DNA from 2 places in the Tatumella ptyseos genome. Region 2 is predicted to be linked to the other one. Evidence: predicted binding sites of a transcription regulator. Region 2 holds the regulator's gene; the other holds the start of a gene.
The links. Region 2 encodes PurR, which represses purine synthesis genes. Its sites were predicted from a motif close to CANGCAAACGTTTGCNTG; they were not measured.
Positions count from the first base shown of each region.

Region 1: the regulator PurR is predicted to act here: its motif matches at 6,748-6,765, upstream of QJR74_RS08735 (NCS2 family permease).

Region 1 is NZ_CP130649.1:1,843,119-1,851,286, reverse strand. It holds gene QJR74_RS08770 (LacI family DNA-binding transcriptional regulator) at 1-535, opposite strand, end outside; gene QJR74_RS08765 (PhzF family phenazine biosynthesis protein) at 855-1,739, opposite strand; gene QJR74_RS08760 (MFS transporter) at 2,159-3,307, shown strand; partial or broken gene QJR74_RS08755 (IS1 family transposase) at 3,719-3,862, shown strand; partial or broken gene QJR74_RS08750 (IS3 family transposase) at 3,903-4,307, opposite strand; tRNA gene QJR74_RS08745 (tRNA-Asn) at 6,003-6,078, opposite strand; partial or broken gene QJR74_RS08740 (LysR family transcriptional regulator) at 6,372-6,617, shown strand; gene QJR74_RS08735 (NCS2 family permease) at 6,852-8,147, shown strand.
Region 2 is NZ_CP130649.1:1,475,550-1,483,717, forward strand. It holds gene QJR74_RS06945 (riboflavin synthase subunit alpha) at 1-454, shown strand, start outside; gene cfa (cyclopropane fatty acyl phospholipid synthase) at 498-1,646, opposite strand; gene punC (purine nucleoside transporter PunC) at 1,855-3,024, opposite strand; gene punR (DNA-binding transcriptional activator PunR) at 3,127-4,029, shown strand; gene purR (HTH-type transcriptional repressor PurR) at 4,026-5,051, opposite strand; gene QJR74_RS06970 (C40 family peptidase) at 5,251-6,036, opposite strand; gene QJR74_RS06975 (Grx4 family monothiol glutaredoxin) at 6,382-6,714, shown strand; gene rnt (ribonuclease T) at 6,729-7,400, opposite strand; gene gloA (lactoylglutathione lyase) at 7,475-7,885, opposite strand; gene nemA (N-ethylmaleimide reductase) at 7,926-8,168, opposite strand, start outside.

The sequences.
Region 1 (8,168 bases), 370 kb from region 2:
GGGCAACCAAGCGATCAATGGTTAATTGACTTCCGAGAGTCGGATCAAAAATGACGTGAGGCTCAGCGCAGCTCGGTGAAACATCATTAAACAGCATCGGCAGTTGTGGTGCGAGTTGGCGTGCTTCAGCGGCTAACTTATCGCTTAATGGAATATTAATAATGATGCCATCGACGCGTTGTGCCAGAAGTTGCTTGATCGCATCATGGATAGCCTGCGGCTGTGGAGTGTCAACCATCGCAATCACCGTATTATAGTGTTCTGCAGTGGCACGCGCTTTTACTGCCGCGGCAATTTGTGATGGGGCATGCAAGGCAAGGCTGGTGGTCGCAAGACCAATGGTTCGACTTTGTTTGCCGGCTAATTGTTGCGCAACTTTATTCGGGACATAGTGCAGCTGATCAATGGCTTGAAAGACGCGCTGACGTGTTTCACTCGAAACATGGGCTGATTGATTGATTACGCGGGAAACTGTCTGGTAAGAGACACCCGCTTCGCGTGCCACATCATAAAGCGTCACTGCTCGCTTATTCATATTATGTTCCTGCTCACTCTATTCAGCCCCGATCTAAGACCCTTTTTAGCATAAAAGTAAGGGAATTACTGTAGTCCTGTCGTGTCAGGGCATGGCTGGTTTTATCCGTCGGGAAGGGGATAAGGGCTAAGCCGCTAACGCGTCGTAATATTAGGTCGCTGTATTACAAGAGGTTAACGGCAAAGCGGTAAATCACCTTTCTGTTACGTGGCAGGGTGAGTAAGCTAACCCCTTAGAAAATACTGTTGTACCGGGTGGTACGGATTTACACGAATTATCATTAATGCAGATAAGTTTAGCGTCAGTATACCGCTTTAACTTAAAGGTTAATTTGCCCATCAATACAGGTCACGGCACATCCCCCCACCTTGATAATATCGTGATCGATAATAAGTGATACCTTACCCTCTCGACCCAAGGCTTGTCCTTGAGAAGCCTTTACCTGAAGAGGCATTGACAGCTCTTTGCCGTGATAACGAATAAAGGCGGCTACACTGCCGTTTCCGCTGCCACAAACCGGATCTTCGTTAACGCCACAGGCGGGGGCAAAAGAGCGAACTTCAATCGTCATTTCTTCTTGTTGAGGATAATCACCGTAAAGGCATATCCCCGTAATCGCCATGGCGAGGTCATGCTGACGCAATCGTGCGTAATCAGGCGTGACATTGAGTACGGATGAGGCGTCAGATAACTGAGCAACTATCCATTTAGCGCCGACGTCGACCAAAGCGGGGCAGAGGGAGCGACTGATCTTGCAACCAATCATTTCCTCAATTGCATCTATTTGTTCAGGACTCAGTTCAGTGATGTGAGGCTTGGGTAGATCGAAGGCGATCGAGGTCTCCCCGTTATGACCTAGGGTAAGGGTCAGTCTAACCAGTCCAGCACCGCATTCTTGGATAAGATGACCTTCATGGGGCACGACTCTCCCCGCTTCCAGTAACGCCCAGGCGGTGCCAATGGTTGGGTGACCCGCAAAAGGGAGTTCACTTTTAGGGGTGAAAATTCTTACACGGTAGTCAGCTTCACTGTTTTCAGCGGGGAGAACAAAGGTGGTTTCTGATAGATTAGTCCAGTTAGCAATGGCTTGCATCTGAGCCGTTGATAAACCACGAGCATCCAGGATGACTGCCACGGGGTTACCTTTGAAGGGTGTAGACGTGAATACATCGACCTGCTTAAAATTAACCGCTAACGCTTGCATAACCAACCTCTTCTCAAGTGAGTAAGTAAACTATATTGTAATGATGATACGCATCTCGATATGTTGGTGACAGATACAGATGTTTGGAATACAGAGGGATACAATCGTTACCCAAGGGAGTCAGGCAGAGAAATACGATTATACATTCGTCTAGAGGCCGCTTAAGGCGGTGAGCTATTTTTGGCGGGAATTAACCATGGTGAGCCTATCGTTGCCATCTTCACGAGTCCTCTTTTACACAGGTCATCGGGTTCAAAATCAACTCATCTTTTACTAAAAGGTTATAGAACGCTGCACGGTGCTGAATAACTTATCCGATGTTGACAGTGAAGAGCCCGTTAACGTTCGGGAATTGGGTTTTTAGTGCTCTTCTACTTATACTATCGATACCATCTACTGCTTACACCCACTGAGGATCGATGCCTACAACTGTTGCACCTCACGCAATTAACACCTCTTCCAGAAGAAGTTCTACACGAGCCGCTTTCTTTGTGGCGGGCTTCGCCATGGGAGCTTGGGCTCCATTGGTACCCTATGCACAACACCGTTTACAGCTGGATTCCGGTTCACTCGGTCTGCTTTTATTGTGTCTTGGCAGTGGCTCACTGATCAGTATGTTATTTTCGGGTCGGCTCGCCGGGCGCTTTGGCTGTCGTGCGGTGATCATTGCGGGCTCATTGATGGTCTGTTTTGCTTTCCCCTTCCTCGCGACAGCCGAATCGATAGGGGTTATGATCCTGAGTCTCGCCCTCTTTGGGGCGGGGGTAGGGTTAACCGATGTGACCGTCAATATTCAAGGAGCGCTGATTGAGCAAACCTCCACTAAGCCACTGATGTCCGGGTTCCATGGGCTATTTAGCATAGGGGGCATAGTGGGTGCGGCAGGCGGGAGTATTGCCCTCAGTAGTGGACTGTCACCCATGATGATGTCTATCGCCGCGTTATCCGTGATTGTTTTGGTCATGTTTATGGTAGGTAAGCATCTACTGCCTTTCGCAACACATGCCGAAGCAGAACAGAGCCGTTTCAGACTGCATCCACGATTACTGCTTATGGCATTAATGTGCATGACATGCTTTCTTGCTGAGGGGGCGATGCTTGATTGGAGCGGTATCTGGCTGACTTCCGAGCGGGGGCTCTCTCTCGACCATGCTGGATGGGGGTATGCCACTTTCGCGGTTGCGATGGCCATTATGCGGCTAATGGGGGATAGACTGATTAGTGCAGTGGGGCGTAGAAAATTACTTATCTTGAGTGGTATTTGTGCGATGAGCGGCTACACCTTAGCCGTTTTATTGCCTGGGTGGGAAACCTCGCTTGCTGCCTTTATTCTGGTGGGTATTGGTGCTGCCAATGTGGCGCCGGTCGTCACAACCCTTGCGGGATTAGAAAAAATAATGCCTTCGAATATGTCTGTTGCCTTTGTCTCAACAGTCGGTTATCTCGGTATTCTTATGGGCCCTGCCGTAATTGGCTTTATCGCCCATTTAAGCAGTTTAGCGGCGGCATTTATTTTTATCGCGATTTCATTACTAATCGTTGTGTTGGGCGCATTGAAACTTCGATAAGGTTATTAGCTGTAAGCTGCGACTCGGTTTGAGAACTCAAAAACCTCTTCATGGGTTGTTGGACTCACTGGTCACCTATTCTGTATTTTGTTGAGAAGGCTGGGTATTTCGATACTGGATAACTGAGCCTAAGCACAATACCACTTAGAGAGTAAAGAGTGACGTAATCAGGGGGAAATGACTATCAAGTTGAAGATTTACCGAATACGAGAGATTAATGACTTTGCTGATTGATAGGGATTGCCGAAGAGGAGGGGAAGCTTGATAAAGTCCACCCTTAAACAAACAGGCTTAAAGAGTTAATTTTAGGTTCGAGGAAGGGATTGATAATACATTTTTCGAGTATGAAATGGAGAGTTTGGTTCCTCTGACGGGGATCGCCTCAGCCATTAACTCGCTGATTGACAAGCATTCGGAGAAAAAAATCTAGATACACTGGAACCTTTGTTGGCGCTACTCTCTGAGTCCGCTGTTGTGGTCTGGGCGACAGACGGTTAACCCACTTACGTGAAAAGACTGAAGAGAGAAATACAGTCTAATAGTAAGCGTTTTACTTAGCGTATTGAACGTCATAACCTAACCCTAAGGCAGCATATCTCAGGTCGAGATGGATCTTAGGGTAGCCATAAACGTAACCGGACGCCAGCCAGAGTTTTTTGATTTGTCCTGTCAGTCTGAAATCCGTCTGGTGCCGTGGCAAATATGGCTGCTGAACCGAAGTGTGTCACCCACTCGGATGAATATTCAGCTCCTGACAGAGGAGACGAACAGTCCAACACCAGGAGTTGTCACGGATAAAAGCGTTCCGCAGTCGGACAGCTTTGCGAGATACGCAGCGGCTTTTTTTTAATAGGTCCCGTTCGTCAGTAATCCGCTTTAACTCCTGCTGGAGTCGACGGATATCGGCCTGAGCATCTGACTGCTCTTTGTTGGTGGAAGAGGCCTGCTCGTATTTCTCTATCCAGGCATAAAGACGGTGGGTAGCGATATCGAGACGAGTTTCCTAGAAAGATGTCAGCCCTCAAGAATAGAGTATTGAGAGGACTTACTTATGATAAAGTACGTTTTCTTCTCAATACGGAAAAGTAGTAGAAGACACCCACAACTAAAGTTGGTGTGTAGTAGTGTAATACGCTGAGCGTAGTAGTTTTACTTGTATCTAGGAAAAAATTGTACGTTCCTAATAATGAGTTACAAACGCACAGAACCAATACTAATGTGAATAAAATGGTAGCTGTTTTCGTGAGCATTTTTCCCTCTATATTCTAGTCTGTTGAGTTATTTAACGACTCAGCAGTATCAGTATTTATAATATATCCTACTGTATCATAGGGTTAAGGTGTTACCTTTTTAATCTACCCAACAAAGATATATTTCATAAGCGCTGCGATACCTATGTATGCCATGGCGTTAATAACCGATTTCATGGCTTCAGATCTGCGCTCACGCTGATAATTTCGCCACACTAACTTCTCCATTAATGCTCTGGCTTTAAATTCTGAGTAAGGGATGCCTTTAATTTTCATCATCATATACCTAATAGGGTCGTTAGTGCCTCTACAGCCGCCAGCATTGTCCTTAACGGGCAGTTTTTACAAAGGGGAAGGTCAGGTATAGGTTTAGCCGGTTATATGGTCCTATTCTGTCTCGGCCTCTTTCCCTAGGGTGATCTCAGAGAGAGGGGTTTCTTCAAATCTCCCTTTCTCAGGACTTATATCAAAATCAGTCTGCTTGAAGTGATATGCATCATGCCAGATCAAGCGACAGGCTGCGCAAGTCATTAGAAGCTGCCCCGAACCAATACAACGATCTCATTATTATCATTATGTAGTTTAGCAAAACTAACTCCGCACAGCGTTTCAAGGCCCCGCACGTCAGTCATGATATGTGTAGCCGTCCTCTCACTAACGTCCCCTTTAGTTAAATATTGTTCGCGTAGGGTGATTGTTCTCATCATCTACCCTCTATTTTCTTGGTAATACCCTCTTAATTAAGGGCTTAACATTAACGGTAAAATTACTTCTTTCTACGGCTATTATGCTTCCAATTACGACTTAATTTAAGGGTGTCGTAGGGAATATCATCGTAGTGGTCGATAATATTTTTCCCACGGCAAGCTCTGATTCGTATTCCATAATCTGGGTAATCAACGAGATGGCCAAGTGTCGCTTCTTTCTCTGGAAGGTGATGAAGCAACGATAAATATGAGTTATTAACGAGGATGTGTATCAATCCTCGCATAACGCTTAGGTGTCGAACTACATCGACTAGATTGGAATTGGGGATAATGATACCAACTTGTTGATTCCATATTTTCACTGATAACAAGATCACTTGGTGTTACAAGGATTGAATGACTGCAGATTCAAATGGTCATCAACAGGTTGGCAGCATTATCTGAACCAGTAGGTTTACCGTGAAGATTCAGGCCGTGTGAATCGGATAATTTTATGGGGGGAACAGGTGGTGTTAAGTTGCGGATTTTTGAGTCGTTAAGAGACATAGGCGGGTCACTCCATTATCGAACCGGAAAGACCCCAAATCTGACCACTAAATTCTGCCGGTGCAGAGGGTAAACTGAAAATGCATCGGGAAGACTTTCACGCTAACCCAATGAATCTGGGACATATTAAGATTCGCAAACCGGCATGAAAGCAAAAATCCCGCTATCTTGCGATAGCGGGATTTTTAAATTTGGCTCCTCTGACTGGACTCGAACCAGTGACATACGGATTAACAGTCCGCCGTTCTACCGACTGAACTACAGAGGAATTGTCCTGAAGACGGGGCAGATAATAGTGTTGTGCTCAGCGCTTGTCAAAGCTCTTTTTCCTTTCCGATCTGCGTTTGCTGGCTTAGTGACCAAGCTGGGTAGACTGTGAACAATAAAGGCTGCACTAAAAGATCAGTCTTTGCTTTATAAGGGTGCAAAGTAGGGGAAAAGAGAAAGACCTATAAGAAAAAAAAGTAGGGAATAGGGTACTTAAGGAAATTGGCCTGATAATTGCTTACTTGATTCACTTGCGGCGAGTCTGACGCCACTTATCCTAGGTAGGAGTGAATCATGAATCTAAGACGCTTAAAATATTTCGTAAAAATTGTCGATACAGGAAGCCTTACTCGTGCAAGTGAAGTCCTGCATATTGCCCAGCCAGCACTGAGTCAGCAATTGGCCACCTTAGAAGGTGAGTTTAACCAACAACTCCTTATTCGCACTAAGCGAGGTGTCACACCTACCGACGCGGGTCAGGTCCTCTATCACCATGCCAAGTCAATTTTGAAACAGTGTGAGTTTGCTCGAGTGGCTGTATCCTCTACACCCTTGATGACGCAAACGGCCTAATCCATCGCTTAGTAGGCTAGCCGCCGGCAACTTTCTTGGACAAAGTGATAAAAAACTATTGCTCAGGCGGCTTCCCCCCTTTAGGATCCTTCGCCGGAACGAAAACGTTTACGTATGAAGCGTTCCAACACCTTGAGCACGCGATGAATGCCAGCATTGGCAGAGTATTGTGTATAAATGACGATAATTTGAGAAAATAACATGCTCGAAAAGCTCTTTAAATTAAAGGCAAACAACACCAACGTTAAAACTGAAGTCATTGCAGGCATTACGACCTTTTTGGCAATGGCCTATATTCTGTTCGTTAACCCTTCGATATTGGGACAAACCGGCATGGATAAGGGGGCTGTCTTTGTTGCGACCTGCCTTGCCGCCGCAATTGGCTCAGTATTGATGGGAATGATTGCCAATTTACCTATTGCTCTCGCACCAGGAATGGGGCTGAACGCCTTCTTCACTTATACTGTTGTGCTGCATATGGGCTATCACTGGCAAGTCGCTTTAGGCGCCGTTTTCATTTCGGCAGTACTGTTTTTCTGCCTTTCGATTTTCAAAATTCGAGAGTGGATCATCCGTAGTATCCCCCTTGCACTGCGCTCTGCGATCGCTGCCGGAATTGGACTGTTTTTGGCCATTGTGGCACTTGAAGGTGCGGGTATCGTCGTCGATAACCCTGCAACCTTGGTGGGCATGGGTGACTTGACTAAACCGGGTCCTCTGTTAGCGATTGCTGGATTTTTCCTGATCGTTATCCTCGAAGCACGTCGCGTTACTGGCGCCATCTTAATTGGTATTCTGGTCATCACTGCGATTTCCATTTTAACGGGTCTATCCCCTTTTGGTGGTGTGATCTCTTCACCGCCTTCGCTTGCACCGACCTTCTTACAGTTAGATATTGCAGGGGCCTTCAATGTTGGGCTGGTCAGCGTGATTTTTGCCTTCTTGTTTGTCGATGTGTTCGATAACTCGGGAACGCTAATTGGTGTGACACGTAAAGCAGGATTGACCGATGAGCAGGGGAATATTCCTTCTATGGGACGTGCGCTGCTCTCTGACAGTATCGCGGCGCTGTTCGGTTCACTACTCGGCACCTCAACCACCACCAGTTTTGTCGAGTCTAGTGCGGGTGCAGCCGTTGGCGGGCGTACGGGACTGACCGCAATCGTCGTCGGTATCTTGTTCTTACTTTCGCTCTTTTTCTCTCCGTTAGCCGGTAGTGTGCCGGTTTATGCTACCGCGCCTGCATTACTCTTCGTTGCGGTCCTGATGGCCTCTGGTTTAGCGGAAATCGATTGGAAGGATATCTCTACCGCGGCACCGGTCACCATTACCGCTTTAGCGATGCCTTTGACCTACTCGATTGCTAATGGTATTGCATTCGGTTTTATCAGTTGGACGGTGATTAAGCTCTGTACCGGTAAATATAAAGAGCTCAACCCAGCCTTAATCGTCTTAACCGTGCTGTTCGTGATTAAATTGGGTTGGCTGACAACCTAGAAAGATAAAAGCGTTAGGCCA
Region 2 (8,168 bases):
AGAAGGGAACATAGTCAGTTTTGATTTAATTAAAGAAACACTTCGTGTCACCAATTTAGGCTTATTGACGGTCGGCGATCGTGTCAATATTGAACGAGCGGCAAAATTTTCAGATGAGATCGGTGGGCATTTGATGTCCGGACATATTATGGCCCAAGCCTCGGTCACGAAAATTATTCAATCAGAGTTTAACCGAGAAGTCTGGTTTGAAATTAATGATCAGAGCCTAATGAAATATGTATTACATAAAGGTTTTATCGGTATTGACGGCTGTAGTTTAACTATTGGTGATGTTACCGAACGACGTTTTTGTGTCCACCTTATTCCAGAGACCTTAGAACGGACTTTACTTTCTGAGCGTAAACTCGGTGATAACGTCAATATTGAGATTGATACACAAACACAGGCGATTGTTGATACTGTCGAAAGAGTGCTTCACAAAAATAAATTATAAAAAAAGCTCCTTAGGGAGCTTTTTTTTTGGGGCAGCAAAATTCTCAGCGAGCAACGCGTAGCCCACCATCAATCCCGCGACTGAATACCACTTGCCAGAGTTGGATATCACGTGAACGAAACGCACCCGCACAGGCATTCAAGTAATAGGAAAACATACGTTTAAAACGGGGATCGTAACGTTGAGATAATTCAGGCCATGCCGTCAGAAAGCGCTCATACCATGCCATTAACGTTTTGTCATAGTCGGGGCCGAAGTTATGCCAATCTTCCATGACAAAGTGCGGTTCACTGTATTGTGCAATATGGTTAACCGAGGGTAGGCAACCATTAGGGAAAATATATTTATCAATCCACGGGTCGACATGAAGATCAGTACGATTTGAACCGATAGTATGTAATACAAAGATACCATCTGGTTTGAGATTTCTCGCCGCCACATCGAAGTAGGTTGCATAATTTTTGGGACCTACATGCTCGAACATCCCTACAGAGACGATACGGTCAAATTGCTCGTTGAGATCACGATAATCCTGCAGCAAAATTTCAACATCTAGTCCAGTACAGCGCTGTTGAGCCATTTTTTGTTGCTCAGCAGAAATCGTCACGCCTTTGACCTTAACTTGATAATGTTTAGCGGCATATTCTGAAAGCCCGCCCCAACCACAACCAATATCTAATAAAGTCATCCCCGGTTGCAGTTGTAATTTACGGCAAATGAGATCCAACTTAGCTTCTTGAGCAGCATCAAGATCAGATGCTGACGACCAATAGCCACAAGAATATTGCATATAGGGGTCGAGCATTAATGAGAAAAGGTCATTTCCTAAATCGTAATGTTCTTTCCCAACGATCCAAGCCCGTTTCCTGGATTGGAGATTAGTGAGTCGCGCGGTAGCAATACGTAAAGTATCTTTAAAATGATGCGGGAGTTGATGATCTAATTTGTGGCGTAAAACCTTCGTGAAAAATATATCTAGGCGGTCGCATTCCCACCAACCATCCATATAACTTTCACCTAAACCTAAAGAACCTTCTTGTAAAACACGTTTAAAAAATTGTTGATTGACGACACGAATATCACCCGGTCGTGAGCCGTTAATTTGAATATCTGCACTGTCGAGTAGCTCCTGTGCAATACGAAACCAATGATCTTCTTTGAAAGTAACTTTTTCAATACATGACGTAGACATATGCGTATATCACCTGTTCAAATAACACACCACGCTTGGAAGCGGTTGCATGACTTTCTGGAGAAAGGTAAACAGCTATTCATCAGTGACTACTAATTATTTTTATGAGGTGATTGAGTAAAGTTTTGTAGGACAACAACCACCAAAATCAGTATAGGACCGACTTCGGTGGAGTTCAATAGCGAATAAATAACTAAGTAGAAATGGGTTAGCGGGGGGAGTTATCAGCGGATGACTGGTAGAAAAAACCACACAGTGCCAAAATTACAGTGGATGCCATGGCAATTACCGTAACCGTAACCACTTCTTCGATCTGTGAAGAAACCCAAAGGCTGTATAAAAAGCATAACCCGAGTTGCGTAAAGTTTTGTACTGAAGCGGCTTTGCCGCTGTGCTCAGGAAAAGCCTTTAACGCTTTCGATACCACTATCGGATAAATGGCGCCGTTGGCCATCGCCATTATGCAGAAGGGTACGAGTAAGCTAAAAAGAGTAGGTGTTAGCCATAAACCGACGATAAGTAATCCTAAAATACTGATCAAGTACGCCAATAGAAGCCAAGGTAAGAGTTGTTCACCTTGATAACGGTTAAGTAATGCACGGCAACCAAACCCACCAATCAAAAAGGTGACAGTTTGTGGAATATAGCTAAGTCCAATTTCACTCGGGCTTAGGCCCAATTGTCCCATAATAAAAGGCGATCCGGTTAACCAGGCGAAAAAGCTTGCCGAACACGCTGCATAGATAACAATGTTCCCTGTAAATTGTGGCTGTAGAAGGAGGGTCTTATAAGATAAGGACTCAACGTCAACTGCCGTGGATCGAGTAGTGGAGGGCAGTAAGTAGAGGGTTAGTCCTAATAGCACACCGCTAATTAAAGTTAATGTTGTGAAGATTGCTTGCCAATCAAAATGGGTAAGTAGCCAAGCACCAATCAGTGGAGCAAGAGCTGGTGAGAGGGCCACCAGCGGCATGATCGACGCGAACATTTTATGCGCCTTCTCTTTAGGGAAATGATCAAGCACCAAAGACTGCCAGCACACCGCTGCTGCACAAACGCCACAAGCTTGGAGAAATCTTAACGCCAATAATAGGCGAGCATCTTTCACCCATACTACCGCTAGGCAACTTAGGGTGAATATCGACAGACCATAGAGCAGTACAGTTCGGCGGCCAATTTTATCTGATAACGGCCCCCAAAATAATTGCGCACAACAGAATCCTGCCAAGAACAAACTTAAGCTGGCGCTGACCATATTCGCACTTGTCACCAGATAGTCTTGCATCGCGGTAAATGCAGGAAGATACATATCGGTTGCCAAAAAGCCGAGCATACTCAGTAAAGCGAGATAAATAAAAAAGAGTTTTGGATGTTGCATGGAGCGTCCTAGTCAAAATAATCCGAGGAGTGTAAAAGGATGCAGACTTGTTTGTAAAACGGTAATATTTGCCAACATCCTTCAAAATAATTGAAAGCAACTATGTGGTCAGAATATACCTTAATGGTAATTGATAGTGTGGCGCGCAATGGAAGTTTTTCGGGTGCGGCTCAGGAACTACATAGAGTTCCTTCTGCGATCAGTTATTCAGTAAAACAAGTAGAAGAGTGGTTAGCTGTCGATGTATTTGAGCGGCGCCATCGTGATGTGGTATTAACTCCCTCTGGTGAGCACTTTCTCGCTGAAGCGCGCAGTGTTATCAAAAAAATGAATGGCACTCGTCAACAATGTCAGCAACTTGCCAATGGTTGGAGGGGCCGTTTCTCTGTAGCCATTGATAGGATTGTGAAACAGACTCGAGTCGAACAGCTCGTCTTGGATTTCTATCGTCATTTTCCAGATGTTGAGCTTCATATTAATGATGAAGTTTTCAATGGCGTGTGGGATGCGTTAGCGGACGGACGGGTTGATATGGCGATCGGCGCAACGCAAGCTGTCCCAGTATCTGGGCGCTTCAGTGTTCGCGATATGGGTAAACTCTCTTGGCGTTGTGTCGTGGCTCACGATCATCCTTTGCGGGGAGAAACATTCATTAGGGAAGAAGACTTACGAGTATGGCCTTCCTTAGTCATTGAAGACACCTCAAGGGTTCTCCCACGTCGTGATACTTGGACATTGGATAATCAACGCCGTCTAGTTGTACCGAATTGGTCGGTAGGAATACGCTGTGTACAAAATGGTCTATGTGTTGCGATGGTGCCGTCGCACATTGCAACGCTTTACCTTAAGCAGGGGACACTTGTCGAATTACCGATTAGCTATCCAGATAGCCCTTGTTACTTGAGTTGGCGAGAGAATAGTTTTTCACCAGTGTTACAATGGATATTGGATTATCTGGGGAATACAGCCACTCTCAATCAAGAGTGGCTAGAGGCGAAGGATTAACGGCGATAATCCCTGTAAGGGCCATCAATAACAGAACGCCGTTCAACCAGTTGAGGATGAATTTCAAGACGTTGCGCCTCATCGCGTTTATTGACAATACGATCGAGTAGCATCTCAAGCGCTTTTTCGCCTAATTCAATTTTAGGTTGATGAATGGTCGTTAGGGCGGGGCTAAAATAACGCGAATTACGGATGTTATCATAACCAATGATCGAAATATCTTGAGGCACATTCAATCCCTGCTCATTGGCGGCGCAAATAGCCCCCATAGCCATTACGTCACCACCACAGAACACGGCAGTGGGGCGTTTTTTCTGTGAAAGGATCTGCTGCATGGCCAGATAACCCGATTCTGATTCGAAGTCCCCTTGTACAATCCACTCCTCGCGAGGGATAATGCCTTCATCATTTAGCGCCTTAATAAAGCCTGCTAAACGCCCCCCACCTGTGTGGCGCTCCATCTGACCAGGGATACAGCCGATATCTCGATGGCCACGATCCAATAGGTAACGGGCGGCTAAATGTCCTCCCGCAAAAGCATTATCTTCAACAGTATCGGTAAAATTGGCGTGAGAACTTCCCCAATCCATCACCACCATCGGTAATTGGCTATGCTCTTCAAGCATTTTCAACAGAGAATCAGGATACTCGGCACACATCACCATTAAACCATCGACACGTTTTTGCGCCATCATCGAGAGATAGGCCCGTTGTTTTTCAAAGTCAGTATGGGCATTAGCCAATAATAGTGTGTAACCATGTTGAAAACATTTTTTTTCAATCGCTTCAATGATCTCTGCCCAATATGGGGCTTCTACTGACGTCGATAATAAACCAATAGTCTTGGTGGTATTGACCTTTAAACTACGTGCAACAGCACTGGGCGAATAGTGAAGGGCATTAATGGCCTCCCAAACTGTTTGCTGTGTTTGTTCGGCAACGAAACGGGTTTTATTAATAACATGAGAAACAGTGGTGGTGGAAACCCCGGCGAGTTTTGCCACATCTTTTATCGTTGCCATGAGGGGAATCTCCTAGGAAAGCGTTTGCGTTTGCGCAACTTAAAATTAAGGGGGTGGATTCTAGCAGGCTAAAAGGGGTAAAACGAGCTTTTTGCGCAACGCAGCTAAATCGTTTACAAATCGTTACCTTGGAAAGTGTTTTTAGTCGGTAATAAAAAATCCCCGACAGAGCGGGGATTCGTTGGTAAGCAATTTATGGCTATCGAACCGAGTTCGGCGTCATGACTCGTCGAGCGCCAATATAATGTTTTTGCCAATACTCACCAGTGAGATCGGTAATTTGGATATCTTTGCCAGTACGAGGTGATTGAATAAACTTACCGTTGCCGACATATACTCCAACATGGTCGGCAGCCCCCCGGCGATGGATACGAAAGAACACCAGGTCACCTTTTTGAAGTGAATTTCTTTTTACTGGAGCAGCGTCACGTAAGTGATACATTTCGTTGGCCGTACGTGGAATCTTAAATTTAACTAAATCCTTATAAGCATAATAGACTAGACCGCTACAGTCGAAACCGGTATGCGGAGAAGTACCGCCCCATTGATAAGGTTTACCGAGCTGATTCATCAACTTATTCATCGCCGTCTGACGTGCTTTTTGATATTTCTGGTGGTGCGTAGCACTCATTACCATCGCCGCAGAGTGGGGTGAGGCGATACGGGTGTTATGACGAGCCAGTACTTTTTGACCTGCGTAATATTTTTTGCGAGTGAGGCGTGACTGAGCAAGTTTTGAAGATTTAGTTTTAGGCGGGGTAGAAAGCTTTTTCTTAGCAATATGCTTAACTTTGTGGGGTTCAGAGTGTTTGGCCCGTTTGCTAGCTGTTTTAACCTGTTTGCGCTTTCGGCGTGTGTCTTCTGCCGCGACTTTCTTGACTGATTTATGCGCAGTGGCATTGAGATGTCGTTGTGGGGCTGCCTCAGCGACATTAAAAAAAAGTTGCATAAATGCAAGTATTGAAAGCGTAATTATTAGCCGCATATTTAGTATTTAGTCAGTGTTGTACTCAAAAAAGAGTCAGTGAGTAAAAATAACCTCTGACAACGTTGTCAGCCCCATAAGCCATTCTAATCCAGAACTTTTCAAAAAGTTAAGCGAGAATTCAATTAAATCTGTTACTAAGCGTGATTGCGATAATTACTTATGTATCAATTTTACCCACTGCGGTTAAATAACCTTTTTTATTGTGATCTGAGTCACATATTTATCGACTAATAAGATAATTCTTATCTGGAGGCAACTAACTAATTAAACTAGCAAGGAATTTCACACCGGCTAAGATAAGCGGTACACTGTAAGAAATTAAGCTGTTGTTGAGGAAGCAAAATGAGCACTTTAGAAAAAATTAAGACACAAATCTCTGAAAATCCAATTCTTCTTTACATGAAAGGGTCCCCTAAATTACCAAGCTGTGGTTTTTCTGCGCAAGCTGTTCAGGCGCTATCAGGGTGTGGTGAACGTTTTGCTTACGTGGATATTCTACAGAATCCAGATATTCGTGCTGAACTCCCTGCCTACGCTAATTGGCCGACTTTCCCACAACTGTGGGTCGACGGTGAATTAGTAGGGGGATGTGACATTATTATGGAAATGTATCAGCGTGGCGAACTGCAATCTCTTATCAAAGAGACTGCAGACAAATATCGCGAAGTAGAATAACTTCAGATTATTGCTTAAGTGGCGGGGCCGTTTTCCGCCACTTGTTGCGCCTCACTTGCCAGCGGCCATCCACCAAGACGTTTCCATCTATTCACTAGTTCACAAAAAAGCGCAGTCGTTTGTTCAGTATCGTAAAGAGCACTGTGCGCTTGTTCACTATCAAAACTCATTCCAGCACTAATACACGCCTTAGCGAGCACAGTTTGACCTAATACTAAGCCACTTAGCGCTGCAGTATCGAAGGTGGCAAAGGGATGAAAGGGATTACGTTTCAAGCTAGCGCGCTGTGCCGCAGCCATCGTAAAGCTATGATCAAAATGGGCATTATGCGCCACAATGATAGCTCTTGAACAATCTGCCTCTTTCATGCCTTTTCTGACCATTTTAAATATCGCGTGCAGGGCATCGTATTCACTGACGGCATTTCGCTCAGGATCGTTGGGGTCTATTCCGGTAAAAGCTAATGCTTCGGGATGAAGGACCGCTCCTTCGAAAGGAGTGATATTAAAATGAATTTTTTGATCTTCAACTAACCAGCCATCTTCATCCATTCGCACAGTAATCGCCGCAATCTCTAATAAGGCATCTGTTTCGGCATTAAAACCAGCGGTTTCGACGTCAATCACAACAGGGTAAAATCCACGAAAACGGTGTTTGAGTAGGTGGGGGTTAGCAGTATCTGACATCTGTTTCTCAATTACAGTGAAAATGGTCGGCAAGTATGACAAAAACAGGGCCGCGGTGCAGCCCTTAACCATGATTAATCGTTATTTAATCCAAGACCTGCGTCTTTTTTCTCGATTAACTCGATTTTATAACCATCGGGATCTTCAACGAAAGCGATAACCGTTTTCCCGCCTTTAACCGGTCCGGCTTCGCGAGTGACGTTGCCGCCAGCTTGACGAATACGTTCACAGGTTTCAGCCGCTGAATCGACTTCTAGCGCGATATGGCCGTATCCTTTACCTAAGTCATAGCTTTCTACGCCCCAGTTATAAGTGAGCTCCAGTACCGCACCTTCAGATTCTTCCGTGTAACCGACGAAAGCGAGTGTATATTGGTACTCAGTATTTTCGCTGGTTCGTAAAAGGCGCATACCTAGTACACGGGTATAAAAATCAACCGCACGGTCTAGATTGCCAACACGGATCATGGTGTGTAAAAAACGCATAAAACCTCGTTATATTGCTCGTAATCAGTGGAATAGGATATCAGTTTTTTGTTTGAGGTAAAAAGGGGTAATCAATGTACCCATGTTCATCGCCGCCATAAAAGGATTCTGGATGTTGCGCATTGAGTGGTGCCTTTTGCGCAAAACGTTCGACCAAATCTGGATTGGCAATAAAATCGCGACCAAAGGCAACGGCATCGATTAAACCTTCTGTCAGAAGTGCTTCACCTTTTTCTAGGGTATAAGCCCCTGCACCGATGATTGTTTGGCTAAAACCAGCACG